2 regions of the Streptomyces sp. NPDC051214 genome follow, and region 2 is predicted to be linked to the other one. Evidence: riboswitches for the same ligand, from Rfam matches in the RefSeq annotation. Region 2 holds a riboswitch; the other holds the start of a gene.

Region 1 (14,985 bases), on a different contig from region 2:
GAACGGCGACACCCAGGCAGCCGGGATGGCCAAGGCACTGTCCGCGCGCACGTCCGACAGCGACGGCCAGCTCCTGGACACCCTGGCCCGCGACTCCTCCGGCACCGAACAGGGCAATCCGCGCCGCAACCACGCGCTGATCCTCTCCGAGCAGGCCGCGTTCGCGCACAACGCGACGGCGGGCGAGGAGAACAGCCTGGACATGTTCTACCCGAAGGACGGCTCACCGCGCCTCGACTACCCGTACACGCTGGTCCAGGAGGACGAGCTGTCCACGGACCAGAGCCGCGCGGCCCTGCGTTTCATGACCCTGTTCAGCGATGAGGCGGGCCGCGCGATCCTGGAGAAGCACGGCTTCAGGACCGGCGCCGACGCCCCCTCGGAGAAACTCGTCACGGCGGCCGGCGGCCGCACTCCCCAGCCGTACGGCGACGAGGCGAGCGAGCCGCCCTCCGAGAAGGATCTCCAGGAGACGCTCGGGATGTGGACGATCACCGTCCAGAGCGCCCGGCTCAGCACGGTCGTCGACGTCTCGGACTCCATGGGCGAGCTCGTGCCGGGCCGGGGCCAGACCCGGATGGAGGTCACCAAGTCCTCGCTGCTCCAGGCACTGGCGGGGTTCACCGACGAGGACGAGATCGGCCTCTGGGAGTTCGCCACCCTCCTGGACGGCGAACGCGACTACCGCAAGCTCGTGCCCACCGAACGGCTGGGCGACCGCAAGGGCGAGGGCACCCAGCGGGACAAGGTCTCCGAGGCCTTCGGCGACCTGGCCCCCATCCCGGGTGGCGCGACCGGCCTGTACGACACCACGCTCGCGGCGTACAAGGAAGCCACCTCCACCTACGCGCGCGGCAAGTTCAACGCCCTGGTGGTCCTCACGGACGGCGCAAACCAGGATCCCGGTTCGATCGCGCGCAGCAACCTCATCGCGCAGCTGGAGAACCTCTCCGACCCCAAGCGCCCGGTGCCGCTCATCGCCATCGCGGTCGGCCCGAACGCGGACAAGGAAGAGGTCGTGCAGATCGCGGAGGCGACCGGTGGATCGGGCCACCAGGTCGACGACCCGGCGCAGATCCACGCGGTCATCCTCAAGGCCATCATGGAGGCGGGCAGCCACGGCTGAGCCCGCCTCCGTACGCCTCAGCTCAGGACGGCCGGCTCCGGCAGCCCCACCGGCCAGGTGTGCACCGGATCGCCCGCGTGCATCAGCTCGGCGTAACGCCGGGTGGTCGCGGCGAGGGCGGCCTCGCGTTCGAGCCCGGTCTCCAGGGCCTGGTGGTAGGTCGCCGCCTGCCAGGACGCCCCGTTCACCCGGCGCCTGCACCGCTCCTCGATGACCCCGAGGTAGAAGTCGCGGTCGGCGGGCTCCACGCCCCACGCGTCAAGGCCGGCCGCGGCCAGCGGCAACAGCTCGTCGCGTACGAGGGCGACCGCGGGCACCTCCACGATCCCGCCCGACCTGCCCCGCTTCGGCCACTGCAGCCGGGCCTCGATGCCGTCGCGGCAGGCGGTGTCGAAGTTGCGGGCCGCGGCGTCGAAGGGCAGCCGGGTCCACACGGGCCGGGGCTCCTCGGCGAGGGCGCGTACGACGCCGTAGTAGAAGGCGGCGTTGGCGATGACGTCGGTGACGGTGGGTCCTGCGGGCAGGACGCGGTTCTCCACCCGCAGGTGCGGGACGCCGCCCGCGATGCCGTACACGGGGCGGTTCCAGCGGTACACGGTGCCGTTGTGCAGGACGAGTTCGGCGAGCTGCGGCACCCGGCCGTCGTCGAGCACCGCCAGCGGGTCCTCGTCGTCCACGAGGGGAAGCAGCGCGGGAAAGTAGCGCAGGTTCTCCTCGAAGAGCTCGTACGCGTCGCTGATCCAGCGCTCCCCGAACCAGGTCCGCGGCCGCACGCCCTGTGCCTGGAGCTCGGGCGGGCGGGTGTCGGTGGACTGCAGGAACAGCGGGGGCCGCGACTCGCGCCACAGCTCACGGCCGAACAGGAACGGCGCGTTGGCGCCGACGGCGACCTGCGCGGCGGCCACGGCCTGGGCCGCGTTCCACACGTCGGCGAACCGGCCCGGGGTGACCTGGAGGTGCAACTGCACCGAGGTGCACGCCGCTTCGGGCGCGATCGACGCGGACGTACAGGTGAGCCGCTCCACGCCCTGGATGTCCAGGACGAACTCCTCGCCGCGCGCGGCGACGATCTGGTCGTTGAGCAGCGCGTAGCGGTCGACGTCGGAGAGGTTCCCCGAGACCAGGTCGTGGTGTGCGAGGGTCGGCAGAATGCCGATCATCACGATGCCGGCGTTCACCTCGTTCGCTTTTCGGTGCGCATAGGCGAGGCCGGTGCGCAGCTCTTCGGCAAGTCGGTCGAGAACACGTCCGCCCAATCGGTGCGGCGCGATGTTGACTTCAAGATTGAACATTCCGAGTTCCGTCTGGAAGTCCCGGCTGGCGATCCGTTCGAGAACTTCGGCATTCAGCATTCTCGGCATGCCGTCGGGCCCCGCGAGATTCAGTTCGATCTCCACGCCCATCAGATTCTTGGGCCGGTCGAACCGCTCCTCGTCCAACAACCTCCGCAGTCCCGTCAGACACTCCGCGAGCTTGTCCCTGTACCGGCGCCGCTCAGCCAGATCAAACGTTCCTGCTACGACCTTCTCCCCCATCGAAGCGTCCCCTCCTCGGATGGGCAGCCAATGATCCGGCCGCTGTGTCTCGGTGGATGATGCCCTGCAATGTGATCGATAACGCCCCGCACATGCCCCTGGCCCAGTACGATCGATGCCAAATCCGAGCGGCACATTCACCAGGCATGGGGTGCGCCGGGGAATCCTCGCACCGACGCCTGGTAAAAAACACCGACGAGAATCGGCCGACCGCTTCCGGTAAAACATACGAGGTCAAAGGTCCGGACTCTTCCAGAATCGGGTTAAAGCCCGCAAAATGGCGACCGGATAACGCCTTGCAGGCAATATCGGGTGCGGTTAGACGAAACACTGCCTGAACACGTGTCGTATAAACTCCGCGGACGAGGCAGAGAGTTGGCGCTCGCGGTCCCCAGCCCCCGCCCCTCTGGCCCCGGAGCAGACAGCGACGTCCGCACCTGTCCTCGTTCCACCGTGCCTGTCGAATGAGAGAGGCGACCCACTATGCCGCTGCAAGTCCCCCCGGCTCCCGCGCCCGCCCTGCGCAGCGTCCTCGCGGCACTAGGTTCACCCACCGCCGTACGCGAAGCCCGCACCCCGTCCCTGCGTGCCGCGCAGGGACCCGTCAGTCCCGAACTCCCGTTGCCCGTCCACGTACTTGACCGGATCAGCCCCTCGGGCACCGCGCCCACCAGCCTCGCGGGGTGGCGCTTCATGATCCGTGCGGGCGAGCGGGCCGTCGCCGCGGCGGACACGATGCTCACGCCCGACGGGTGGACCTTCTCGCACTTCTTCGAAGGTCCGTACATAGCGTCCACGGAACGCGCCCTTCGTCATGCCGAAGCGATGCCAATGCCGTACCAACCACGACTGTTGTCCGTACCCGAGCTTTACATGCTGACACTCTGGTTGCACGGCGACTGCACCGCGGACGGAGCGGGCGGCCATCTCGCGCCCTCGGACGTCCTCGTGCCCCTCGCGCCCGCGCCCCCGGGCATCGCGGCACACCACCCGCACCGCGCCGCGGAACTCCTGCAGGTCCTCACGCACCGGATGACTCCGGCACCGCTGCTCGGCTCGCCCGCCTGACCTCGCCGTACACGTCTCCGTGCCCCGCCGCCGCCCAGGCCGCGGGGCTCGGCGCGTGAGGTGCCCATACGGACTAGCCCGGTATGACCACCCCGAACCACCCGAAGAGACAGTGCAGTTGGGCTGAACCGTCCGGGCGGGTGATACGTCATTAAGCAGTAAGGAGCGCTGCCGCTAAATCCCTGCGGATTGACGCCCGTAGGGCAACACTGGGAACGGACCGACTCAACGGGGGGCGGCCATGAACACCGCATCGAGCCGCAAGGCAGACGTCACAGCCATCACACCGCAGCGAAAGAACCCATCCATGTGCCAGCACCAACCACCGTGCCCGACAGCCGACTCCGCAGACCGGGAGGCCGCGCTCCTCATGGCGAGCCACCCGGAGCAGGGCTGGAGCCTGCTGTGCAACGGCGTCCTCCTCTTCGAGGACACCGGTGAGCTGCTGCCGGACGGCCAGATCATCGCCCCGCATCGACCGCTGGGCACGGACAAGATCATGACCGCCGCCTGACGCGACGGCCGCACGGCACAGACAACAAAGGGGCCGACCCGGAGAGACACAACTCCGGACCGGCCCCCACGCATGTTCGAGGCCCCGATATCAGTCCTCGTACGCATCCAGCGGCGGGCACGAGCAGACCAGGTTCCGGTCGCCGTACGCCTGGTCGATGCGACGCACCGGCGGCCAGTACTTGTCGGCCGCCACCACGCCGGCCGGGAACACGGCCTCCTCGCGGCTGTACGCGTGCTCCCACTCACCGCCGAGCGCCGCCGCGGTGTGCGGGGCGTTGCGCAGCGGGTTGTCCTCGGCGGGCCAGTCGCCGCCGACCTTCTCGATCTCCGCGCGAATGCTGATCATCGCCTCGCAGAACCGGTCGATCTCGACCAGGTCCTCGCTCTCGGTCGGCTCGATCATCAGCGTCCCCGCGACCGGGAACGACATGGTGGGCGCGTGGAAGCCGTAGTCGATGAGCCGCTTGGCGATGTCGTCGACGCTGACACCGGTCGCCTTGCTCAGCGGGCGCAGATCGATGATGCACTCGTGCGCGACGAGCCCGCCGGGACCGGTGTAGAGCACCGGGTAGTGCGGCTCGAGACGCTTGGCGATGTAGTTCGCGGAGAGCACGGCCACCTGCGTGGCCCGCTTGAGGCCCTCACCGCCCATGAGGCGTACGTACGCCCAGGAGATCGGCAGGATTCCGGCCGAGCCCCACGGCGCAGCGGAGATCGGACCGACACCGGTCTCGGGTCCCGCGGCGGGCTGCAGCGGGTGGTTGGGCAGGTACGGCGCGAGGTGCTCGCGCACGCCGACCGGGCCGACGCCGGGGCCACCGCCGCCGTGCGGGATGCAGAAGGTCTTGTGCAGGTTCAGGTGGCTGACGTCGCCGCCGAACTTGCCGGGCTGGGCGAGACCCACCAGGGCGTTGAGGTTGGCCCCGTCGACGTAGACCTGGCCGCCCGCCTCGTGCACCTGGGCGCAGATGTCGGCGACGTGCTCCTCGAACACACCGTGCGTGGACGGGTAGGTGATCATGAGCACGGACAGCTCGTCGCGGTGCTTCTCGATCTTGGCGCGCAGATCCTCGATGTCGATCTCGCCGTCGTCGCTGGTCTTGACGACGACGACCTTCATGCCGGCCATCACGGCGCTCGCGGCGTTGGTGCCGTGCGCGGAGGACGGGATGAGGCAGACGGTGCGCTGCTCGTCGCCGTTGGCGCGGTGGTAGCCACGCACGGCGAGCAGTCCGGCGAGCTCGCCCTGCGAACCGGCGTTGGGCTGCAGCGAGACCTTGTCGTACCCGGTGACCTCGGCGAGCCGCTCCTCCAGCTCACGGATGAGCGTCAGATAGCCCTGCGCCTGCTGGGCGGGCGCGAAGGGGTGCAGCTGCCCGAACTCGGGCCAGGTGACCGGCTCCATCTCGGTGGTCGCGTTGAGCTTCATCGTGCAGGAGCCCAGCGGGATCATGCCGCGGTCGAGCGCGTAGTCGCGGTCGGCCAGCTTGCGCAGGTAACGCAGCATGGCGGTCTCGGAGCGGTACTGGTGGAAGACGGGGTGCGTGAGGTACTCGTCGGAGCGCAGGAGGCCCGCCGGGAGCGTGTCCGCGCTCTCCGCGTCGAGCGCCTCGATGTCGGCCTCGACCCCGAACGCTCCCCAGATCGCAGTCAGTTGCTTGCGCGTGGTGGTCTCGTCGCAGGCCAGGGAGACGTGGTCGGCGTCGACCTGGTGGATGTTGACGCCACCCTCGCGGGCCGCGGCGACGAGCGCCTCGGCCTTGCCGGGCACCCGCACGGTCAGCGTGTCGAAGTACGCGCCGTGCACGACCTCGACACCGCCCGCGGTGAGCCCCGCGGCGAGCACGGTCGCGTAGCGGTGGGTACGCCGCGCGATGGCCTTGAGGCCCTCGGGCCCGTGATAGACGGCGTACATTCCGGCCATCACGGCGAGCAGCACCTGAGCGGTACAGATGTTGCTGGTGGCCTTCTCGCGGCGGATGTGCTGCTCACGGGTCTGCAGCGCGAGCCGGTAGGCCTTGTTGCCGTCCGCGTCCACGGAGACACCGACGAGCCGCCCCGGCAGGCTGCGCGCGAACTTCTCGCGCACCGCCATGTAACCGGCGTGCGGGCCGCCGAAGCCCATCGGGACGCCGAAGCGCTGCGTCGTGCCGACGGCGATGTCGGCGCCGAGCTCACCGGGCGAGGTAAGCAGCGTCAGGGCGAGCAGATCGGCGGCGACGGAGACGATGGCGCCGAGCTCGTGCGCCTGCTCGATGAGCGGCTTGATGTCGCGCACGGCACCGGAGGCGCCGGGGTACTGGATCAGCACGCCCACCACACCGCGCCCGGCGACCTCGGCCGGGATGCCCTCGCTCAGATCGGCGACGACGACCTCGACACCGGTCGGCTCGGCGCGGGTCTGGATCACGGCGATGGTCTGCGGCAACGCGTCGGCGTCGACGAGGAAGACACCGTCCTTGACCTTGCCCATGCGCCGCGAGAGCGCCATGGCCTCGGCGGCCGCGGTTCCCTCGTCGAGCAGCGACGCACCGGAGGTGGGCAGCCCCGTCAGCTCGGCGACGACGGTCTGGAAGTTGAGCAGCGCCTCGAGGCGCCCCTGGGAGATCTCGGGCTGGTACGGCGTGTAAGCGGTGTACCACGCGGGGTTCTCCATGACGTTCCGCAGGATCACCGGCGGCGTGAAGGTCCCGTAGTAACCAAGTCCGATCATGGAATCGAGGACCTGGTTGCGGTCGGCGAGGGAGCGCAGCTCGGCGAGCACCTCGGCCTCGGAGCGCGCCCCGGGCAGGTTCAGCGCCTCGGCGTTCTTGATCACATCCGGCACGGCGGCCGCGGTGAGCTCGTCGAGCGAGCCGTACCCGACCTGCGCGAGCATCTTGGCCCGTGCTTCCACATCGGGACCGATGTGCCGCTGCTCGAAGGGAATGCCCTGTTCGAGCTGGGAGAGCGGGATACGAGGTGTGGCGGTCATTGCGGAGGCCTCCTGGTCTGACGCGACCTGCGAGGGGCACCACGGCGCGGGTACCCGGACGGCCTCCCCCTCTGTCATCTCAACCTGAGAGTTTCACCGGTCCGTGCCCCGCGAGAGGCGCCGTACCGGCTTTCACCGTCGGTGAGGAAGGGGACCGGACGTGCCCGCCCGACGCCCGCCCTACTTTCCAGAGTGACCTCGTCCGTGCGGTACAGGGGCCTGAGAGATTCCGGGGAGGAGTTGCTCCTTCGGCGCCTCCGGTGTCTCGACCGGAGAGCTCTCCCGCACGGGGTCAGCAGCCAAGCGCCAGCCTACCAGCGAGGACCGTGACCGTTCCCTCGAGTGGCCACCTGCCCCGAAGTGCTCTTTCGTAGTGATTGCGAACGAACGAGGATGAGTTACGCCCCACTTCGACAAGCCTCGACCAGTTGGAGGGCCCGTGCAGACCGACATCGATCCGCGCAATTTGATCGGCCGGAAGGCGTTCGACCGGAACGGGGCCAAGATCGGCACGATCGACGAGGTCTATCTCGACGACGCCACCGGCGCCCCGGAGTGGGCGGCCATACGCACGGGCCTGTTCAGCCGGGACACCTTCGTCCCCCTGGAACCGAGCGAGCTCAGGAGCGACGGCACCCTGCTCATCCCCTTCGAGCGCTCACTGATCAAGGACGCCCCCGACTTCGGTGTGGGCCGCCACCTCTCCCCCGAACAGGAACTGCAGCTCTACCACCACTACGGCCTGGACATCACGCCCCCGCCGTCCACATCACCGCCGGACAAGGACTTCGGCAACATCGCGGGCCAGGAGAGCCCCTGACACCCGCGCGGCGGCCCAGGTGACCCCGGCGGGCAGGCACCCCCGGCGTCACCGCGGCTCCACCGCCTCGGGAGCCGTCACCAGGGGCAGCGGGTCGGCGGGCTCGAGCGCCGGATCATCCGTACGGAACGTCCGCACCCGCCCCGGCGCCGACGCCTCGGGCGTCTCGAAGCGCACCGTCACCCGCCCCAGGCCACTGCCCTGCACCCACCCGTGCCCGTACTCGGCATGCCGCACGTCGTGCCCGGCGGCCCACCGCCGCTCGGCGGGAACGGCCGGCTCCACCACCGCCTCGGCCACCGCGACGGGCTGCGCCGCGTCCGCCCCGACCCGCTCCTGCCCGGCCCGCTCCTCCTCGGCCTCCTGCTGCGTCTCCAGGGCCTCCGCGGCTTCCGCCCGAGCTTCTGCCTCCGCCTGGGCCTGCGCCTGCGCGAAGAGGTCCTCCTGCGTGTAGTCCGCGAGCCCCGTGACGCCCACCCCGAGGAGCCGCACCCCTCCGGTGGTGTCCACGGACTCCAGGAGCCGCGCGGCGGCCTCACGCACCACCCCGGGGTCGTCCGTGGGCCCACGCAGCGTCTCGGAGCGGGTCAGCGTCGAGAAGTCGAACCGCCGCACCTTCAGGACGATGGTCCGCCCCGAGTGCCCGGCCGCCCGCAGCCGCTCCACACACCGCTCGGCGAGCCGCGCCACCTCGCCCCTGACCCGGACCCGGTCGTGGATGTCCACGTCGTACGTGTCCTCGACACTGACCGACTTCGACTCCCGCTCGGCCACCACGGGCCGCTCGTCCCGCGCCAGCGCCATCGCGTACAGCGCGCTGCCGTGCGACTTCCCCAGGAGCCGTACGAGCTCGTCCTCGCCCGCCTCCGCGATCTCCCCCACCGTGGTGATCCCGCCCCGCCGCAGATGGTCCCCGGTGGCAGGACCGACGCCGGGCAGGGTCCGCACGGACATCGGCGCGAGCAGGTCCCGCTCGGTGCCCGGCACGATCAGCCGCAGCCCGTCGGGCTTGGCCTCCTCCGAGGCGATCTTCGCCAGCATCTTGGACGCGGCGAGCCCGACCGATCCCGCGAGCCCCGTCACCGCCTTGATGTCCGCGCGCAGCCGCTCGCCCACCTCCAGCGCGGACGCCCGGTCGTCGGCCACCCCGCCCGCCTCCAGGTCGACGAAGGCCTCATCCAGACTGAGCGGCTCCACCAGCGGCGACAGCTCGCGCAGCAGCGTCATCACCTGGTCGCTGATCTCGCGGTAGAGCCCGAAGCGGGGCACCAGATAGGCGGCATTGGGCGCCAGGCGCCGCGCCTGCCCCATCGGCATCGCCGAGTGCACACCGAACTTCCGCGCCTCGTACGAGGCCGTCGCCACCACGCCCCGCGGGCCGAGCCCGCCCACGACCACGGCTTTCCCGCGCAGACTCGGCTTCGCGGCCTGCTCTGCGGACGCGTAGAAGGCATCCATGTCGAGATGCAGGATCGTGGGCGCGGTTCTCACACCTCTGATGCTGCCCTACGCCACTGACAACGCAGCCTCACACGGCCCTGTTGCGCCGCCTCGCGAGCTCATCGGCGGGGTTCTGGCGCACCAGCGTCTCCCCGGTGTCGATCCGCTCCCCGTGCAGCTGCGAGAGAGCACCCTCCACGTCCCGCCACACGACGCCCACGGCGATCCCGAAGATGCCCTGCCCGCCCTGGAGCAGGTCGTGGACCTCGTCGGGCGACGTGCACTCGTAGACGGTCGCGCCGTCGCTCATGAGCGTCATCCGCTCCAGGTCCTGGAAACCGCGGTCCCGCAGATGCTGGACCGTGGTCCGGATGTTCTGCAGGGACACACCCGTGTCGAGGAAGCGCCGCACGATCTTCAGGACGACGACGTCCCGGAAGCTGTAGAGCCGCTGGGTCCCCGAACCGCCCGCGGACCGCACACTGGGCTCCACGAGGCCCGTACGGGCCCAGTAGTCGAGCTGTCGGTACGTGATCCCGGCGGCCGCGCACGCGGTCGGTCCCCGGTAACCGATCTGTTCCTGTTCGGACTGTCCGGACGTGGCGTCCCCGCTCCCCTGAACGCTCCCCTGAACCGCCATCGGCCTCTGTGGAGAGTGACCGGCCGTGCTGCTGTGAAGCGGATACGGCCCACCCATCGCCGTACCGTCGCCGCTGCTTCTCACGCCGACCTCCGTCCTTGACCTGCCTGCACGACGGTAGGCAGTCACCAGGGGCTCGTCAACGATCGCCACACTCGGCACGCCGAGTGATAATCACCCTAAGAGTGGTTTGCTGTCCCGCACCGCCGGGAAAGGCTAGCCGAATGGTCAGCAGGGCCCCGGAAACGACGGCCTACTGGCTGTTGGTGCCGAAGTCCTCGGGAGAGATCTGGTCGAGGAACTCGCGGAACTTCTCCACCTCGTCCTCCTGCTCGTCCGGAATGGCGATGCCCGCGTCGTCGAGGACACCGTCGCTGCCGTAGATCGGCGTTCCCGTACGGAGCGCGAGCGCTATGGCGTCGGACGGCCTGGCGCTCACCTCGACTCCACTGGCGAAGACCAGCTCCGCGTAGAAGACACCTTCCCTGAGGTCCGTGATGCGCACCTCGGTGAGCTCCTGACCCACCGCCTCCAGCACGTCCTTGAACAGGTCGTGGGTCAGCGGCCGTGCGGGCGCCATCCCCTGCTGTGCGAAGGCGATCGCGGTCGCCTCCCCTGGTCCGATCCAGATGGGGAGGTATCGATCGCCTCCCACTTCACGCAGGAGCACGATCGGTTGGTTGGAGGGCATTTCCACCCGGACACCTACGACGTCGAGCTCGTTCACACAGCAACCCTAGGACGTGCCCGGCCGGTTTGGGTAGTCGGGCACCCCCTGAGTCAGGGCAACCGGACCCCGAGCGCCGTCTGTACCAGTGCAGAATGCAGCTTTCCGGTCAGCCCGGCGAGTTCCTTCATACGGGCTTCCGCATGGGCTCTGGTCTGCGGATTGCGGTGCCTGCGCAGCGGCGCGACGACCTGGTCGACCAGGCCGGCCTCACGTTCGGCCGCCGTTTTCATGGCGCGCAGATGCCTGGGTTCGATACCGAATCGCCCAAGTTCCACGACGAGCGCGGCGACCGTCACGGCCTCCGCGTCATAACCACCGTCCGGCAGGGGCGCGATGAGCCCGTACGCCTCCCAGTCGGCGAGCTGCTCCGCGTCGATCTCGGCGGCGGCAAGGAGCTCCGCACGGCCCACACGGGCGGCGGTGGGCTCCGCGGCGTCACTCACGCCCCAGGCGTCACCGGGCTCGCGGGGCTGCCCCAGAGAGGGCACAGAGACCCGCTCTCCGCGCTCCATGGCGTCCAGGTGCTCCCGGATCACCTTGAGCGGCAGATAGTGGTCACGCTGCATCCTCAGGACGTGACCGAGCCGCTCGACGTCCTGGGGGCTGAACTTGCGGTAGCCCGAGGGCGTGCGCTCCGGCTCGACGAGCCCTTCCGACTCCAGGAACCGGATCTTGGAGATCGTGACCTCGGGAAACTCGTCACGCAGCGCGTTCAGCACCGCGCCGATGCTCATCGTCCGACGGTCCTCGGCGGCGGTGCCGTTCCCGGCACCGCCCCTCGGTGTTTGAAGCATGAACCTTCCCTGGGGGTCCCCCCGGACGAAGCCGGGGGAGGGTCAGATGCCGATGCCCCGCTGGCTCGCGTAGAAGACCAGCCGGTACTTGCCGATCTGCACCTCGTCGCCGTTCGACAGCGCGACCGAGTCGATGCGCTCACGGTTGACGTACGTGCCGTTGAGGCTGCCCACGTCGGCGACGGTGAAGGAACCGTCCCCGAGGCGACGGAACTCCACGTGACGGCGCGAGACGGTCACGTCGTCCAGGAAGATGTCGCTCTGCGGGTGGCGCCCCGCCGTGGTCAGCTCGCCGTCCAGAAGGAAGCGGCTGCCCGAGTTCGGCCCACGACGCACCACGAGGAGCGCGGAACCGAGCGGCAGTGCGTCAACGGCGGCCTGGGCCTCCGGCGAGAGGGCCGGCGAGGCGGTCTGCCCCGTCACCTCCGCGTCGTAGGCCTCGAGGCCCGAGATGGAGATCGTCGAGGTCGTCTCGGACGGACGCTCCGGCGCGGCCCCGGCCCGCAGCGGCGCGCCGCAGTTGGAGCAGAACCGACTCGCCTCGGCGTTGCGGTTCCCGCACCTCGTACACACCAGGGCCATGGACGGATCCTCCTGCCGCGGCTGCCCCGCGGGGGCATTCGATGCGTACGGATCGGGGGTAAACCCTCCACCCGTACTTGAGGTTGACGGTTCTCCGAAACCTATGCGGCCCGGACCGGCAGGGTCAACAGACGACGCGCCCTGCGCGCCCGAAATGTCACCGCCTGGCCCACCGACCTGGTCACGGAACATCGGGCGCTCGGCGCCCTGCTCCTCGGCATCTCCATGGCGCGGGGCACGGTGCCGGGCGGTGGCGGGATTGCCACTGTCCTCACGTGCGCTCTTGCCGAACAACTTCGCAAACAACTTCACGGGCGATTCCCCTTGACCGAAACAGACCCGCCCGTGGGGCAGGACGAACCCTGATTGCACACACCGGCGTACATCGGCAGCACAGACATCCTCACAACGTCCGTATCCACCAAACAGTTTCCACCACGCACCACGCTTACAGTGCGCCGACCCCCCGCAACCTCATGCCCTTGACCGGCGGCCCCCATGCACCCCCGCCTCACTGGGACGACGACCGAGCGTAGTCAGGCCGCTTCGCCGCTCGCAAGGCGTCCACCACGATCTTCTCCGCTCGCGTCACGGTGGCGGTGGCCTGCTCCTTCTCCAGAGTCTGCACCACTCCACCTGGGATGTTCAGCGCCGGCTCGAGGTCCTGCGGCTTGCCGATGACCTTGAACCGGTAGGGCTTGCCGACCTTGCGGCCGTCCACCCGGACACCACCACTGTCCGTATCCGAAAGATAGGTGTTGGCCACTACGCGTACATCATTGATCTGGATGGCCTCGGCACCCGCGGCACGCAACTCCTGGATGGCGTCAAGCAGCATGTCCGCCTCGACCGACCCCTTCTTGTCATCGATGGTCAGCGTGATTCCAGGACCCTGCGCCGCCACGGTGCCCGCGAGAATGCCGAGTTGACGCTCCTTCTCGACCGTCTGCTTGCGGGCCTCCTCGGCCTGGTCCGAGCTGTTCTCCAGCCCGGTGCGCTGGTCCTCGAGACGCTGCTTCTCACCTTCCAGACGCTGTGTACGGTCATCGAGTTCATCGAGGATGCGTACGAGATCTTCCTGACGTGCCCCGCGCAGCGCGCTGCTGTCGTTGTTGGAGCGCACCTGGATGGCAAGACCGAGCCCAAGGACGAACAGCAGCAGGGCCACGATGAGTTGCGGGCGCGTGACGCGAGGCGGCCACAGCCCTTGGGCCAGCCGCTGCCGGCCGCTGAGCGGGGCCTTCGCGTCCTGCGGCTCGTCGTGCTGCGTGTCCCGCTGCTCGTCCCGTCCGGACGCCGCGCCGTCGCCGGGCTCCGCGGGCACGCCACGTACCTCCGGAGGCAGCTCCCTGCTCCGGTTGTCGCCCCCGGGCGTCTCTTCTGTACCCATCCGCGTCACGCCCTGAAGACGTGTCGGCGGATGGCGGCGGCGTTGGAGAAGATCCGGATGCCGAGCACCACCACGACACCGGTGGAGAGCTGGGCGCCCACGCCCAACTTGTCGCCCAGGAACACGATCAGGGCTGCCACGACCACGTTCGAGAGGAACGACACCACGAAGACCTTGTCGTCGAAGATGCCGTCGAGCATCGCGCGCAGGCCTCCGAACACCGCGTCGAGTGCCGCCACCACGGCGATCGGAAGGTACGGCTCGACCACGGCCGGAACCTCGGGCCGGACCAACAATCCGGCCACGACTCCCACGACGAGGCCCAGTACGGCGATCACGATGTGCCCTTTCCTGCCTTCGGCTCTGCTGTACGTACGGTCACACTCGGTGCTGCCGGCAGTCGGACGTCATCCTGGACGGAAATGCTGGTCCGGACGCCGAAGTTCTCCTGCAGAGCATGCAGATACTGACCGTCGCGACTGTTCTGGAATCTCGTGCTCAAACGCTGCCCGTCGCCCACGGCAAGCACCGTATACGGCGGCACCAGCGGCTTGTTGTCGACCAGTATCGCGTCCCCCGCGGCCCTGATCGCCGACAGTGCCGTCAGCCGCTGGTCGTTGATGGCGATCGCCTCCGCGCCGGACTGCCACAGGCCGTTGACGACCCGTTGCATGTCACGGTCGCGGACCCGCCCGGTGTCGGAGAACCCCGCGCTCTCGCGCGGCCCGCCCCCGCCCTGGTCGGCTTCCTTGGCATCGTCCACCACAAGCTTCACGCCGGCCCCATGGACCTTGGTGGCACCGGAGAGCAGGGACACCAACTCGCCCTGGCTGCCCCCGTGTTTCTTCAGCGCCTCACGCTGCCGCTCGCCCACGTCGTCGCGGAGCGTCTCGACGTCCCCTTCGAGCTCGTCGGCGTCCGAGGTCGCCGACTCGATCCGGTCGATGAGCTCCGCGCGCTCCTTGGCGACCACCGGAGCCGCTATCCGCGCCTGCGCGGCACCCACCGTCACCACCAGGGCCGCGAGCACAAGACCGAGGGCCAGACCGAGCTTCGCCCGCAGCGGACGCGGCACGCCACCGGCACCACTGGCCTTCTTGCGGGCCGCCGCCTCGGCGTACCCCTCGTCCAGACTGTGGTCCATGACCGTGTTCAGCAGCGACATGGAGGCGTCCGGACGCCGGGGGCGCGAGGGGGTGCTCCGAACGGGGGGCTGCTGCGGCATGCCGCACATCGTCGCACGTCGCGGGCGCTACCTCCGAATGGCCCCACCGGTGTGCCGGACGGCACCCCTTGGGGTGCCGTCCGGTCGGGCGCCGGCGGTCAGCGACCGGCGCTGTCCACCACGGCGGACCACTCGTCGAGCAGCG
Region 2 (14,985 bases):
CTGTAGTTCTGGAACTTGTACGGGCCGGAGGAGAACGGGCGCTGGGTGTACTTGGCGCCGGTGTCCTCGGACTGCTTCACCGGGGTGCCCGACGGCATCGCGAGCATCTGCTCGAAGTCGCCGTTCTTCTTGGGCAGCTTGAAGATGATGGTGTTGTCGTCCGGCGTCTCGATCGCCTTCAGACCGAGCTTGTCCTTCGACTTGTCCTCGTAGGGGCCCTTGTACTCGCCCTTGGGGTCAAGCGTGGACTTCAGGTAACCGGGGCCACCGGTGATGACCTTGGTGGCCCAGATGCGCTCGATGCCGTACTTGATGTCCTTGGAGGTCAGCTTCGAGCCGTCCTCCCAGGTGAGGCCGTCACGCAGCTTGTACGTGTAGGTCTTGCCGTCGTCGCTGATCTTCGCCGTGTCCTCGGCGAGGTCGGGGACGAGCTTGTTGGACGCGGCACCCGGCTTGGTGTCGTACGTGATCAGCGTGCGGGTGTAGAACCGCATGAAGTCCCACGTCATGCCGTAGTAGGCACGCTGCGGGTCGGCCGAGTCCAGGTCCTGCTTGGCGATGAACTTGAGCGTTCCGCCCTTCTTCGCCGACGCGTTCGCGACCTTGCCGATCGCCGCGTTGTAGCCGGCGCCCTTGCTGTCGTCGTCGTCGCTGCCGCCGCCGCACGCCGTGGTGGTCACCAGCGCCGCCACGACGAGGGCCGCGCCTGCGGTCAACCGTCGTTTAGAGGAACCTGTGGGCATTTCTCGCATCCTCCGAGATTCGCGGTCCTTGGCTTTGACTGCCTTGGAACCATGGGAAGAGCCACCTGACGCTGCGGCAGGGGCAAGCCATTTGGAGCTGTTCAACGAGTTCCCTTGGGGTCCAGGGCGTCGCGCAGCCCGTCACCGAAGAGGTTGAAGGCAAGCACGGTCACGAAGATCGCCAGGCCGGGGAAGACCATGAACATCGGATCGTGCTCGTACGTCGCCAGGGCGTCCCGGAGCATGCCGCCCCAGGAGGCGGTCGGCGGACGCACACCTGCGCCGAGGAAGCTGAGGGCCGCTTCGGTGAGGATGTTGGTGGGGATCATGAGCGTCGCGTACACGGTGATCGGCGCGATCAGGTTCGGCAGCAACTCACGGAAGAGGATGTGCCGTTGGCCGCCGCCGAGGCTGCGGGCCGCTTCCACGTACTCGCGTTCGCGCAGGCTGAGGGTCTGCCCTCGGACGATGCGCCCGACGTAGGGCCAGCCGAAGAAGCCGATCACCAGGATCAGCACGGCGATGCGGACACCGCTGCCGGTGAGACCGAGCAGGTCGTCGGGGAGGACCGAGACCAGGGAGATCACGAAGAGCAGCTGCGGGAAGGCGAGCAGCACGTCCATGACCCGGCTGATCAGCGCGTCGACCCAGCCGCCGAAGTAACCGGCGATGATGCCGAAGAAGGTGCCGAGCACCACGGCCACCACGGCGGCGAGGAAGGCCACCAGGAGCGAGATGCGGGCTCCGTAGACGATGCGGCTGAAGACGTCGCGGCCCTTGTTGGGCTCCACCCCGAAGAGGAAGTCCCAACTCATGCCGCCGAACGCGCCCTTGGGCAGGTTCGTCAGGTCTTCCAGCTCTTCCTGATGGAACTCGTTGGGCGGGTGGCCCAGCAGGGAGACGATCAGGGGGGCGAAGACGGCGACAACGACCAGGACGAGCACGGTGATGCCGCCGGCCAGAGCGACCCTGTCCCGCTTGAGGCGGTTCCAGGCGATCTGCTTGAGGGACCGCCCCTCGACCTTCCTCACCCCTGCATCAGCTGCGGGAGCGACGTCCGCTGTCGGGTCCGCGTCCGCAGGTGTGTCATGCAATGGTGCCGTCATCGTGGCAGGGACCCCTCTCAACCGGTGGTGACCGGCCCGCACTTGCCGCTGTAGCGACGTGATCAGTCCGTCGTACACAGGGGCGAAGCGCCCCACTTGCGGGAGTCTTCATCGGGGTTGCGATCTGTTACCAGCCTTGACGGGGAAAGGATGCTCAACCGTGATGCTGTTCGAGGTGTTCCGTTATCCGGACGCACGTGAACGAGGGGCGAACACGGGGCAGTTGGGTCGCAAGGCGCCACGGGGGCCCATAGACCCCCTCCGCCATCAGAACGGACATCCTGACGGTCGAGGCAGGTATACGAGCCGCGGTGGCCGGTTCCCGGCCCCCACCGGAGGGGCTCGGTGAGGCTTCAGTACTGCGCGGGGTAGCCGTAACCGCCCGCGGGCGCCGGTGCCGGCTGGGCCTCGCGGTCGTAGAACGGGCGGGCGTTGGCGCGCAGCCACATGGCCACCGGGTCGTATCCGTCGGACATCGCGACCGTCGACACGGGCAGGCCGTCGGGGACCGCGGCGATCGACTGCTGCATCATCGTGCGCACCCCGTCGACCGACGCCGGCGCGGTGTCGTACACATCGAGGCCGATGGCCAGGTACGGGGCGCCGAGCGCGGGCTGCACCCAGGCGCGGCGCAGCGAGCGGACCGCGGGGGTGCGGTGGGCGTTCTGCGTGAGCAGGGCGTAGAACTGGGGGATCTCGATGGCCGGCTCGGTGAGCCTGAGCGGGCCCGCGGGCAGCAGGTCGAGGCCCGACGCGATGCGCCGCAGGTCGAGCCAGGGGATGCCGACGCCGCCGCCGGGCGCGTGCGGGTTGAGCCAGAGGCCGTAGTGGTCGGGGAAGAGGGTGCGGGAGATGTCGAGACCGCCGACCACCTCGTACGAGCGGTTCCAGCCACTGGCGGAGAGCTCCTGGGCCGAGGTCACGCACGGCGCGTAACCGAGGCCCTCGACCTCCATGTTCCCGTACTGCGCGTCGGGGGATCCGGCCTGGCCGTGCCAGAGCAGCATCCACACCTGGTCGGCGGCGAGCGCCCGCAGGAGCGCCTCGTAGGCGTCATAGCGCCCCGGCGTCACCTGGCGCAGCATGTGCTCGACCTGCCCGGCCGCAGCCGTGCCCGACGCACTCACCCTTAACCGCCCCTTCGCGATGACCCGCTGACCCGGTGGAACTCCGGGTCATGAAACCAGCTTAAGCGGCGATCCTGACACCGACTTGACGTACGGCACCCTCACACACGTACCTGCACATGTCCTTACACATGTCCGTGCTCGTGTCCCGGAGTGCGACCGAAGAAGGTCCTGACCCGCTCGCGCATCCAGTCGGCGACCGGGTCCTGGGCCACGTCGAGCAGCACCAGGTTCACCGGCCAGGCCACCGGGGCCTGCCCCAGGGCCCGGCCCAGGGCCTCCATCGGGAGCTCGCGCGCGTTGCCCTCCCAGGAGGTCAGTTCGACGCCGACGAACAGCGAGGGGTCCTCGCCCTCGACGCTGGCCAGGCAGCGGCGGGCGCTCAGGACGACACCGGTGGCCTCGAACTCGCGGGCGGCGGCGGACAGGAAGTCCACCGGGTCCTCCTGCCAGTCCGGTTCGAAGAGGCGTACGCGGCCGCCGGTCGCGGGGCCGTCCAGCGGGGTGCGCCCGGCCCGGCAGAGCTCGGCGACGGCGGGCGGCGGCAGCGGCACACCGACCGTGCCGTCCGGGTTGACCGCGATGCCCAGCTGCGGGGGCAGGCCGCGGGCGAACTCCACGGCGGGCGCCACGGTGCAGCCCATGCGGCCGCCGGTGGCCTGCCGGAACTGCTGCTCGGAGCTGAAGACGGGGACATAGGCCTGGCCGTCGATCTCCAGCGTGGGCAGGTCGAGGGTGCCGCTGTCCGGGGCCCCGCCGTTCGGCAGCGGGACCCAGACGTGGCTGCGGCCGAGCACCTCGACGATGCGGGCCCCCGCGGACGCCCGGGGCGCGCCGGGGGTGCCCAGGGATGCCGCGAGCACCTCTTCGAGTTCGTTGCCCGGCCATCCTCCGTAGGGATGGGCGTGCGCCTGCGCCGGAAAGTCCATCTCTTCTCACCCCTGCTCGGTCCCGCTCTGCCTGCGGCACGACCCTAACGCGGCGGGCGGCTCGGTTTCCGAAGCGGCGGGCGGCTCAGTCCCCGAAGCCGATCCCCCGCAGCACCCCGGCCGCCGTCCGGTCCAGGAGCACCGCCGAGCCGCAGCCGCGCGGCAGGTCGCCGCGCTCGGCGGCGCCGACGAGCCGGCCGACCGTCCTGCGGTGGCGCGCGAAGGCGTACCGCGACACGCCGCGCCCGCGCGCGAGCTGCCCCTCTATGGCGGTGTCCGGCGGCACGTCGAGCAGCAGCAGGTGCAGCGTCGTGCCGCGCCGCGCGGCCTCGCGGGCCAGCCAGCGGCGCACCCAGGCCTGGGTGCCGCAGTCGTGCACCACGACGCCCTCGCCGGAGCGCAGGGCTCTGCGCAGGCCCGCGTAGTGCGCGATGCGGACCAGCGGGCGGTACACCGCGTACGGCAGGAGGTCCGGCATGCGCCGGGCCCAGCGGTCGCGGGTGTCCTGCGAGTCGATGCGCGGGCCCGCGACGGCCCTGCGCATCAGCGTGGACTTGCCGCTGCCCGGCAACCCGGAGACGACGATGAGGTCGCCCTCGCCGAACGTGAGCCGGTGCGGGCTGTGTCCTGTCCGCTGCCGCAGGTCGCGGACGACGGCCGCCGGCAGGGGGCCGCAGCTCTCCCTGGTCGGGGCGGCGGCCTGTTTGGGCAGGGCCACCCCTGTGTTGGTCGCGTAGACGCTCGTCCTGCGCACCGTGATCGGCCTCCCCTTAGCGGTCACGTACCTGCTTCCCGCAGCTTCCCCGGCAAGTGTAAAGAGAAGGTAATGCGGCACAACAGCATTACTGGACTGGCACTGCCCTGTGACGCAGGCGCGTGCAATGATGTGCGCGCAAACTCCATACAGGCCGTTTGAATCCGCGCGGGAGAGTTCCCGGTGGCCGTCACAGGACGCACCGGGGCGCCGAAGGAGCAAGTCCCTCCCTTGAATCTCTCAGGCCCCGTACCGCGCGGGCGAGGCACATCTGAAAAGCGGGCCGCCTGCGCGGCTCCACCCAAGGTGCAAGTCATGACCCCCCTGCGTACGGGTCGTGGTGAACCTCTCAGGTTCCGATGACAGATGGGGAGGATCGACCTCGCCCGTCATGCCCCTGGGAGTTCCACGAATGAGTAATGCCCCCCGTCTGACCGCACTCGATGCCGTGCATCGTGCGCTCGGCGCGACCATGACCGACTTCGCGGGCTGGGACATGCCGCTGCGGTACGCGAGCGAGCGCGACGAGCACAACGCCGTGCGCACCAAGGCCGGTCTCTTCGACCTCTCCCACATGGGCGAGATCACGGTCTCCGGGCCCGAGGCCGTGGACCTCCTGAACTTCGCGCTCGTCGGCAACATCGGCTCCATCGGTGTCGGCCGCGCCCGCTACACGATGATCTGTGCCGAGGACGGCGGCATCCTGGACGACCTGATCGTCTACCGGCTCGGCGAGCCCGAGACCCCCGAGTACATGGTGGTCGCCAACGCCTCGAACGCACAGGTCGTGCTCGACGCGCTGACCGCCCGCGCCGACGGATTCGACGCCGAGGTCCGCGACGACCGCGACGCGTACGCGCTGCTCGCCGTCCAGGGCCCCGAGTCCCCCGGCATCCTGAAGTCAGTCACGGACGCCGACCTGGACGGCCTGAAGTACTACGCGGGCCTCCCGGGCACGGTGGCGGGCGTCCCCGCGCTGATCGCCCGCACGGGCTACACCGGCGAGGACGGCTTCGAGCTCTTCGTCGCGCCCGGCGACGCCGAGAAGCTGTGGAACGCGCTCATGGAGGCCGGCGAGCCCGCGGGCCTGGTCCCCGCCGGGCTCTCCTGCCGCGACACGCTGCGCCTGGAGGCGGGCATGCCGCTGTACGGGCATGAGCTGACCGCGGAGCTGACGCCCTTCGACGCGGGCCTCGGCCGGGTCGTCAAGTTCGAGAAGACCTCGCAGTCCGACACCTTCGTGGGGCGCGCGGCGCTCGCGGCCGCCGCCGAGCGCGCCGAAGCCGCTCCCCCGCGCAAGCTGGTCGGTCTGGTCGCCGCAGGCCGCCGCGTCCCGCGCGCGGGCTTCTCGGTGGTCGCCGACGGCAAGGTCATCGGCGAGGTCACCTCGGGCGCCCCGTCCCCGACCCTTGGCAAGCCGATCGCCATCGCGTACGTCGACGCGGCGCACGCCACCCCCGGCAGCGAGGGTGTCGGCGTGGACATCCGGGGCACGCACGAGCCGTACGAGGTCGTGGCGCTGCCGTTCTACAAGCGCCAGAAGTGACACCCCGCACAACAGCCTCGTCCATCAGCACTCCCCCGCGTACAGGAGAATTCAGGTCATGAGCAACCCCCAGCAGCTGCGTTACAGCAAGGAGCACGAGTGGCTCTCGGCCCCCGTGGACGGTGTGGCGACGGTCGGCATCACCGAGCACGCGGCCAACGCGCTCGGTGACGTCGTCTACGCCGACCTGCCCGAGGCCGGTGCCGCGGTGACCGCGGGCGAGACGTGCGGCGAGCTCGAGTCGACCAAGTCGGTCAGCGACCTGTACTCGCCGGTGACCGGCGAGGTCGTCGAGTCGAACCAGGACGTCGTGGATGACCCGTCGCTGGTCAACTCCGCCCCGTTCGAGGGTGGTTGGCTCTTCAAGGTACGGATCACGGAGGAGCCGAAGGACCTGCTCTCCGCGGACGAGTACACCGAGTTCTCCGGCAGCTGAAGCCCCCCGAAGACCCTTAGGGACCACCTGATGTCGCTTCTCAACACCCCTCTCCACGAGCTGGACCCGGACGTCGCCGCCGCCGTCGACGCCGAGCTCCACCGTCAGCAGTCCACCCTGGAAATGATCGCCTCGGAGAACTTCGCTCCGGTCGCCGTCATGGAGGCCCAGGGCACGGTCCTCACCAACAAGTACGCCGAGGGCTACCCCGGCCGCCGCTACTACGGCGGCTGCGAGCACGTCGACGTCACCGAGCAGATCGCGATCGACCGGATCAAGGACCTGTTCGGCGCCGAGTACGCCAACGTCCAGCCGCACTCCGGCGCCTCCGCCAACCAGGCCGCCCTCTTCGCGATCGCCAAGCCCGGCGACACGATCCTCGGCCTGGACCTGGCGCACGGCGGCCACCTCACCCACGGCATGCGCCTGAACTTCTCCGGCAAGCAGTTCAACGTGGTCGCGTACCACGTGGACGAGGCCGGTCTGGTCGACATGGCCGAGGTCGAGCGCCTGGCCAAGGAGAACAGCCCCAAGGTGATCATCGCGGGCTGGTCCGCCTACCCGCGTCAGCTGGACTTCGCGGAGTTCCGCCGCATCGCCGACGAGGTCGGCGCGAAGCTGTGGGTCGACATGGCGCACTTCGCCGGGCTCGTCGCCGCCGGTCTGCACCCGAACCCGGTGCCGTACGCGGACGTGGTCACCTCCACCACGCACAAGACCCTCGGCGGCCCGCGTGGCGGCGTCATCCTGGCGCGCGACAAGGAGTTCGCGAAGAAGCTGAACTCCGCGGTCTTCCCCGGTTTCCAGGGCGGCCCCCTCGAGCACGTGATCGCGGCCAAGGCCGTCTCCTTCAAGGTCGCGGCCTCCGAGGAGTTCAAGGAGCGCCAGCAGCGCACCCTGGACGGCGCCCGCATCCTGGCCGAGCGCCTGGTGCAGGACGACGCGAAGGCCGTCGGCGTCGACGTCCTGTCCGGCGGCACGGACGTGCACCTGGTCCTGGTGGACCTGCGCAACTCCGAGCTCGACGGCCAGCAGGCCGAGGACCGCCTCCACGAGGTCGGCATCACGGTCAACCGCAACGCGATCCCGAACGACCCGCGCCCCCCGATGGTCACCTCGGGCCTGCGGATCGGTACGCCCGCGCTCGCGACCCGTGGCTTCCAGGAGGACGACTTCCGTGAGGTCGCCGACATCATCGCCGAGGCGCTGAAGCCGGGCTTCGACGCGGAATCCCTGAAGGCCCGCGTCTCCGCCTTGGCGGAAAAGCACCCGCTGTACCCCAACCTGTAGCATTTTCGTACGCTTTCTTTCGTACGGACCTTCGGGGCACCGCGCACACTGGACAGTGAGGACAGTGAGTGCGGTGCCCCGGTCCATGCCCCGCTTTCTGCACCACCCCGGCAGACAACGGCGTCTACCAACCACCATTGGAGTTTCTCGTGGCCCTCTCGGTCTTCGACCTGTTCTCGATCGGCATCGGCCCGTCCAGCTCCCACACGGTCGGTCCCATGCGCGCCGCCCGCATCTTCGCGAGCCGCCTCAAGAACGAGGGCCTGATGGCCCACACCACCGCCATACGGGCCGAGCTCTACGGCTCGCTCGGCGCGACGGGCCACGGCCACGGCACCCCGAAGGCGGTGCTGCTCGGCCTGGAGGGCGAGTCGCCGCGCTCGGTGGACGTGGAGTCGGCGGACGACCGCGTCGAGCAGATCAAGGCGAGCGGCCGCATCAACGTCCTCGGCATGCACGAGATCGACTTCGACTTCGACGAGGACCTGGTCCTGCACCGCCGCAAGGCCCTGCCGTACCACGCCAACGGCATGACGATCTTCGCGTACGACCGTGACGGCGGGCTCGTCCTGGAGAAGACGTACTACTCCGTGGGCGGCGGCTTCGTGGTCGACGACGACGCGGTGGCCGGCGAGAACCCGATCGTGCCGGACGACACGGTCCTCAAGCACCCCTTCCGCACCGGCGACGAGCTGCTCCGCCTCGCCAAGGAGACCGGCCTGTCCATCTCCGCGCTGATGCTGGAGAACGAGAAGGCCTGGCGCACGGAGGAGGAGATCCGCTCGGGTCTGCTCGACATCTGGGGCGTCATGCAGTCCTGCGTCTCGCGCGGCATGTCCCGCGAGGGCATCCTGCCGGGCGGCCTCAAGGTCCGCCGCCGCGCCGCCAACTCGGCACGCCAGCTCCGGGCCGAGGGCGACCCGCAGGCCCGCGCCATGGAGTGGATCACCCTCTACGCGATGGCCGTGAACGAGGAGAACGCCGCGGGCGGCCGCGTCGTGACCGCCCCGACGAACGGCGCCGCGGGCATCATCCCGGCCGTCCTGCACTACTACATGAACTTCATCCCCGGCGCCGACGAGGACGGCGTGGTCCGCTTCCTCCTCGCGGCCGGCGCGATCGGCATGCTCTTCAAGGAGAACGCCTCGATCTCCGGCGCCGAGGTCGGCTGCCAGGGCGAGGTCGGCTCCGCCTGCTCGATGGCGGCGGGCGCCCTCGCCGAGGTGCTCGGCGGCAGCCCCGAGAAGGTCGAGAACGCCGCGGAGATCGGCATGGAGCACAACCTCGGCCTGACCTGCGACCCGGTCGGCGGCCTCGTCCAGATCCCGTGCATCGAGCGCAACGGCATGGCGGCGGTGAAGGCCGTGACCGCGGCGAAGATGGCGATGCGTGGCGACGGCAGCCACAAGGTGTCCCTCGACAAGGTCATCAAGACCATGAAGGACACGGGCGCCGACATGAGCGTCAAGTACAAGGAGACGGCGCGCGGCGGCCTCGCGGTGAACATCATCGAGTGCTGACCTGATGGAGGGCTGAGCCCGCGTCCCGGGCGTCACCCGGACGGCGGATACCCTGAGCACCGTCAGCAGTGCACGAAGAAGGGGTGGATCCGGTGGCGGACATCGAGGAAGCGCGTAAGACGTTCGAGCAGTTCGACGCGGACGGCGACGGCTTCATCACAGCGGCGGAGTGGAAGTCGGCCATGGCCAAGATGGGGGACTTCTACGTCACCGAGACGGTGGCCGAGGCCGTGATCGGCACGAAGGACACCGACAAGGACAAGCGCCTCTCCTTCGACGAGTTCTGGGCAAGCCTGAACAAGAAGTAGCGGCCGTACGCGGGAGGGGCCCGGCACGCGAGAGCGCCGGGCCCCTCCGGTGTGTTCAGCGGGCGCGCCGCGCAGCCCGCAGGGAGCTCCTGGTCACCTGGCAGGCGCTGCACGGCCGGCCGCTCAGCCGCGGCCGCTGGAGGAGCCGGAGGACTCGGTCGGCTTCATGCCGCGTTGATCGACCACCGCTCGCTCCAGGATCGCGTCGCTGCCGTACAGGACCTCCGGGTTCCCGGTCTTGCCCGGCTTGCCGCCCGGCTTGTGGTTCTTCGTCATGTAGCCGCGTGAACCGAGGTAGGCGAAGGTCTTCTTGTCGAAGATCCATTCCGAGCGCGTCGCGAACGCCGACTCCTCGATGGTGATGCCTATCCCGTGGCGGCCCGCCGCGTCCACCGCGTCCGGCACCTGCACCACGCCGGGGAGCTTGGCGACCGCCTTGTAGAGGGCGGCGGAGTTCTCCGGCGGCATGACCGTCCCGCCGACCAGTTCGCCGATCCGGTCGAAGACGGCCTGCGCCTTCGTCTCCCGCTCGCCGGTCACCTTCGTCTCGGCGTACAGCTTCTTCAGGAGGGCGTCGGGATCGGTGGGCAGCGAGGCCAGCCAGTCGTACGTCGGGCGGTCGGGCCCCTCCGGTATGGCACCGGAGTCATCGGAGCCGTCCACGGCGGACGCCTCGATGGGCACGTCCTGACCGGCCATCGGAGCGCCCTTCCCGGTCACACGGCTCATGCCGATGTCCGTGACGGGGGCCGGGTTCTGGTTCAGCCAGATCTCCTCCGTGTACGGGTCGCCGAGCTTCACCGGGCCGTCGAGCTCGCCGTCGTTGCTCTGGACGAGGCTGCGGGTGTAGACGAACTGGCTGTCCTTCACCGATGGCGTCCCGGACTTGAGGGAGGCGCTCGCGATCCGGTCGAGCGTGACCGTTGCGCCGGGCGTTGCACCCCGGCCGGCGCCCATGTCGCGTACGCCGTCGGCGCCGCCGCCGCCGGAGGAGAGCGTGCCGGTCAGAATCCCGGCCACCGCAAGCGCGGCCGCGGCGGGCATCAGCACCCCGGGCCGCAGCAGGCGGCGGCGGAGAGCGGCGGGGCCGGACTCCCCGCGGTCCACGTCAGTCGCGCCGGCCGTGTCGGCGGCTTTGTCGCGGTCGATCTGCTGCATCAGGACGTCCTTGTGGTGGAGGTGACGCCCCGGCGGAAGATCCCATTCGTCCTCGCCCGACTCCGGGAGCAGGCGGGCCAGTTCGGCGGCCTCGTCCTCTCCACGGGACGGGGTGGCGGCGTTCATCGGAATTCCTCCCGCAGGGGCAGGGCCGCGAACGCGGCCTCACTCTCTACCTCTCCGCGACCACGAAGAGGTTCCGTCACGTTCTCCACTTTCGGCACAACAGTCACATCCGCCCCGTCCTCGCTCAGCCGCCGCAGCCGCGCGCGGGCCCGCGAGAGCCGCGAGCGCACCGTGCCGACCGGAACGCCGAGCGCCTCCGCCGCCTGCGCGTAGTCAAGGCCGGACCACACGCACAGCACGAGCACCTCCCGCTCCGGGCGACGCAGCCCGCGCAGCGCTCCGTGCACCGCCGCGAGCCGCCGCGCGTCGTCCATCCGGCCCGCCGACTCCTCAGCGAAGTCCGCCACTTCGGGCGGCGGGGGCTGACGGGACAGAAAGGCGAGCCGTCTGCGCAGGCCGCGGTTGGCGTTCTGCGCCTTGTGCGTCGCGATGCCGAGCAGCCACGGCTTGAGCGAACCGCCGTCCGGCTCAAGGCGGTCGCGGGTGCGCCAGGCCGCGAGGAAGGTCTCGGACATGACCTCCTCGGCGGTCGACCAGTCGCCGGTCAGCCGCAGGGCGTGGTTGTAGACCGCCCGCGCGTACGCCTCGTACAACTCACCGAACGCCTCCCGCTCCCCCGCCCGGATGCGCGCATGGATGCCGTCTCCTGGTTCTTCCGGTTCAGTACGCCTCACACCACGTACCTCTCCGCACCCTCCGCGGGGTTCCTGTGCCGCTCGTCACACCGTCCCCTGGAGTTCCCCCACGACCTTGCCGAAGTAAGTGTCGGACGCCGCCTCCCGGCAGGAATACATCCCCCGTTCCGGAGGTTGGCTCCGTTACGTTACGACACCGGCGAACCACCCCCGGAAGGGTCAGTCATGAAGATCGGCATCATCGGCGCGGGCAACATCGGCGGCAACCTCACCCGTCGCCTCACGGCCCTCGGCCACGACGTGTCCGTCGCGAACTCCCGTGGCCCGCACACCCTCACCGACCTCGCCAAGGAGACCGGCGCCACGGCCGTTCCGGTCGAGGAAGCCGCGCGCGGCGCCCAGGTCGTCGTCGTGACGATCCCCCTGAAGGCCGTCCCGAACCTGCCGTCCGGCTTCCTCGACGGCGCCGCCGAGAACGTCGCCGTCATCGACACCGGCAACTACTACCCCCAGCAGCGTGACGGGAAGATCGCCGAGATCGAGGAGGGCCTGACCGAGAGCCGCTGGACCGAGCGCCAGATCGGCCACCCGGTCATCAAGGCCTTCAACGGCACGTACGCCCAGGACATCCTCGACAAGCCCCAGCCCAAGGGCACCCCCGGCCGCGTAGCCCTCCCAGTCTCCGGCGACGACGAGGCGGCAAAGAAGGTCGTACGCGACCTCATCGACGAGATCGGCTTCGACACCGTCGACAACGGCGGCCAGGACAACTCCTGGCGCCAACAGCCCGGCACCCCGGTCTACGGCCTGGCCAAGGACGCGGAAGCAATCACCAAGGCCCTGTCCGAGGCTTCCCCGGAGCGCACGGCGGAGTGGCGCGCCTGACGGCCACCGGTCGCGCTGCGGGAGCGGCTACGGCTTGGCCCACTCCCGCAGCGCGTCCTCGCTCGCGAAGTCCGCGACGTTCTTGTCCAGGGGCGTCGACGTGTACTGGTGGATGCGCCACTTCGCCTTGATGCGCGGCTTGCCCGCTGACACGTAGTCGGCGATCCAGAGGGCGTCGCCCGCGTACGACGTGCTGTCGTGGTTGAGCCAGAAATCCCGATTGCAATACAAGATGACCCGGTGATGGGGCCTGAGCTCCTTCACCTCGCGAATGAACCGGTCCTTCTCCGCATTGCTCGCCCGGGTGTGTTCTCCCGTCCATTCCCAGTCCACCGCCAGCAAGTCCCCTGCCTTTTCCGGGGCCTTGCTGACGAAATACTCCGCCTGGGCCTTGATGTTCCCCGGCCACAGGAAGTGGTAGAAGCCGACCACGCAGCCGCCGTCCCTCGCCCGCTTCGTCTGCGCCGTCAGGCGTGGGTTCACGTACGAGCGGCCTTCCGTCGCTTTTATGATGACGAAGGAGATGCCGTCCGTGTCGAACGTGGACTGGTACGAGCTGACGTCGATGCCTTTGAGCACGGGCAGCCTCCTGGCAGGCAGAGGGGAGGTCGGCTGGATCTACCCTTGTGGTGCCCGGTGGCCGTGATGGTCAACCGTTGTAATATTCAGGTGTATTGCTCAGCGGAAGATCCCCGTATGTCCGAGCGAGTAGCGGCCCGGTTGCGGATAGACCGCGAGGCCGTGCGGGCCGCCGCCCACCGGGATGCGGGCGGTCTGGACTCCTGTGCGGGTGTCGATGGCGTAGACCTCGGAGTCGTAACGGCCCGACAACCAGAGGGTGTTGCCGTCCGCCGAGACGCCGCCCATGTCGGGGCTGCCGCCCTGGGGCAGCTTCCACTTCTTGGTGAGCTTGTTCTTGGGGAAGTCGAAGACGGAGACAGTGCCCTCGCCGCGGTTGGACACGTACATCTCGCGTGAGTCCCGGCTGACGTACAGGCCGTGGGTGCCCTTGCCGGTCGGCAGCAGCTTCGGCCTGTCGAACTTGTCGCCGCTCAGGACCCACATGCCGTCGGCCATCATGTCGGCCACGTAAAAGGTCTTGCCGTCGGGCGAGATCTTCACGTCCTGCGGCATGGCGCCCTTGAAGGGCAGCTTCTGCTGGCCGATCACCTTCATCTTCTCCGTGTCGACCTTCAGGAGTTCGCCCGAGAACTCGCAGGAGACGATGAAGTAGCGGCCGTCGGCGGAGAAGTCGGCGTGGTTGACGCCGTAGCAGCTGACCGGTTCGGTCTTGACCTTCTTCATGGTGTGCGGGTCACGGAAGACGAGCTCCCGGTCCATGGAGGCCATCACGATGGCGTGCTTGCCGTTGGGCGTGAAGTAGAGGTTGTACGGGTCGTGCACGTCGACGGGCTTTCCCGCCTTGCCGGTCTTGGGGTCGATGGGCGTGAGCGTGTGGCCGCGGTTGTTGTTGACCCAGAGCGTCTTCATGTCCCAGGAGGGGACGACGTGCTGGGGCTGGACCCCGACGTCGATCGTGTCGATCACTTCGTACGACTTGGGGTCGATGACCGAGACGGTGTTGGAGTTGGTGTTGGGGACGTAGATCCGGGAGGGGAAGTCCTTGACGACCGGGGAGAGTTTGTTCGGGCGGTCCGCCGCGTAGACGTCCTTCGGGTCGAGGACGGGCGGCATCCCCGGAAGGCCCGGCGCGGCCTTGGGTCTGGGTGTGGCGGTCTTCGGGATGCCCTTGGTGCCGAGGGCTTCGTCCTCGCGGGGCTCGCCGCCGCATCCGGCGAGTGCCGCGGCGACGACGGCACCGGCGGCGATGACCGCTCCGGTGCGCCGGGTGAGGTTCAGGTGCAGGGTCATCAGGTCAGCAACTCCGTGGTCGTCACCGCGCGCAGGTTGCGGCGGTCCAGTTCTTCCAGGACGGCGGGGAGCGCGGCGACCGTGTCCGCGTACCCGAAGTGCAGGCTCACGACGGAGCCCGCGCGTACCTCCGAGGTGATCTTGCGGGTGACGGCCCCGGCTCCCGGCGAGGTGAAGTCGAGGGAGTCGACGTCGTACGAGAGGACGTGCGGGTAACCGGCGCGGCGGGCGAGACGGGCGACGAGGGGGGTCGCCCTGTCGGCGCGTGAGGGACGGAACCACGTGCCGATGGAGCCGGTGAGGCGGCGCAGGCGGTCGGCGCAGCCGGTGATCTCCGCGTAGGCGTCGGCCTCGGGCAGCTCGTTGATCGTGACGTGGTGGTGGGTGTGGTTGCCCAGGTCGTGGCCGCCGTCGAGGATGCGGCGGGCGAGGTCGGGGTGTTCGTCGAGCCAGCTGCCGACGGCGAGGACGGTGATCCTGGCGTCCGCCTTCTCGGCGATGGCGAGGATGGACCGTGCGGTGGCCTGGTCGCCCTGGCCGTGGAAGGTGA

The links. Region 2 has a riboswitch for glycine ahead of gcvT (glycine cleavage system aminomethyltransferase GcvT). Riboswitches for the same ligand answer to the same signal wherever they lie in the genome.
Region 1: it holds a riboswitch for glycine, as region 2 does, so the genes downstream of both, gcvP (aminomethyl-transferring glycine dehydrogenase) here and gcvT (glycine cleavage system aminomethyltransferase GcvT) in region 2, are expected to answer to the same signal.

What each region holds. Positions count from the first base shown of each region.
Region 1 covers NZ_JBFBAT010000008.1:467,338-482,322, forward strand. Annotated here, with positions in the region: gene AB0M70_RS23580 (substrate-binding and VWA domain-containing protein) at 1-1,126, shown strand, start outside; gene AB0M70_RS23585 (glutamate--cysteine ligase) at 1,144-2,661, opposite strand; gene AB0M70_RS23590 (hypothetical protein) at 3,145-3,729, shown strand; gene AB0M70_RS23595 (DUF5999 family protein) at 4,037-4,243, shown strand; gene gcvP (aminomethyl-transferring glycine dehydrogenase) at 4,334-7,219, opposite strand; glycine riboswitch at 7,417-7,514, opposite strand; gene AB0M70_RS23605 (PRC-barrel domain-containing protein) at 7,659-8,039, shown strand; gene AB0M70_RS23610 (DNA polymerase IV) at 8,088-9,530, opposite strand; gene AB0M70_RS23615 (MerR family transcriptional regulator) at 9,568-10,203, opposite strand; gene AB0M70_RS23620 (bifunctional nuclease family protein) at 10,373-10,846, opposite strand; gene AB0M70_RS23625 (MerR family transcriptional regulator) at 10,900-11,643, opposite strand; gene AB0M70_RS23630 (FHA domain-containing protein) at 11,686-12,654, opposite strand; gene AB0M70_RS23635 (DUF881 domain-containing protein) at 12,737-13,615, opposite strand; gene AB0M70_RS23640 (small basic family protein) at 13,621-13,953, opposite strand; gene AB0M70_RS23645 (DUF881 domain-containing protein) at 13,950-14,849, opposite strand; gene AB0M70_RS23650 (mannose-1-phosphate guanyltransferase) at 14,939-14,985, opposite strand, start outside.
Region 2 covers NZ_JBFBAT010000011.1:29,395-44,379, reverse strand. Annotated here, with positions in the region: gene AB0M70_RS27775 (ABC transporter substrate-binding protein) at 1-743, opposite strand, end outside; gene AB0M70_RS27770 (ABC transporter permease) at 845-1,849, opposite strand; gene AB0M70_RS27765 (enhanced serine sensitivity protein SseB C-terminal domain-containing protein) at 2,203-2,976, opposite strand; gene AB0M70_RS27760 (enhanced serine sensitivity protein SseB) at 3,102-3,905, opposite strand; gene AB0M70_RS27755 (AAA family ATPase) at 3,991-4,665, opposite strand; glycine riboswitch at 4,819-4,924, shown strand; gene gcvT (glycine cleavage system aminomethyltransferase GcvT) at 5,072-6,205, shown strand; gene gcvH (glycine cleavage system protein GcvH) at 6,264-6,641, shown strand; gene glyA (serine hydroxymethyltransferase) at 6,672-7,931, shown strand; gene AB0M70_RS27735 (L-serine ammonia-lyase) at 8,081-9,451, shown strand; gene AB0M70_RS27730 (EF-hand domain-containing protein) at 9,544-9,759, shown strand; gene AB0M70_RS27725 (CU044_5270 family protein) at 9,883-11,043, opposite strand; gene AB0M70_RS27720 (RNA polymerase sigma factor) at 11,040-11,681, opposite strand; gene AB0M70_RS27715 (NAD(P)-binding domain-containing protein) at 11,904-12,563, shown strand; gene AB0M70_RS27710 (glycoside hydrolase family 25 protein) at 12,591-13,142, opposite strand; gene AB0M70_RS27705 (hypothetical protein) at 13,242-14,435, opposite strand; gene AB0M70_RS27700 (polysaccharide deacetylase family protein) at 14,435-14,985, opposite strand, start outside.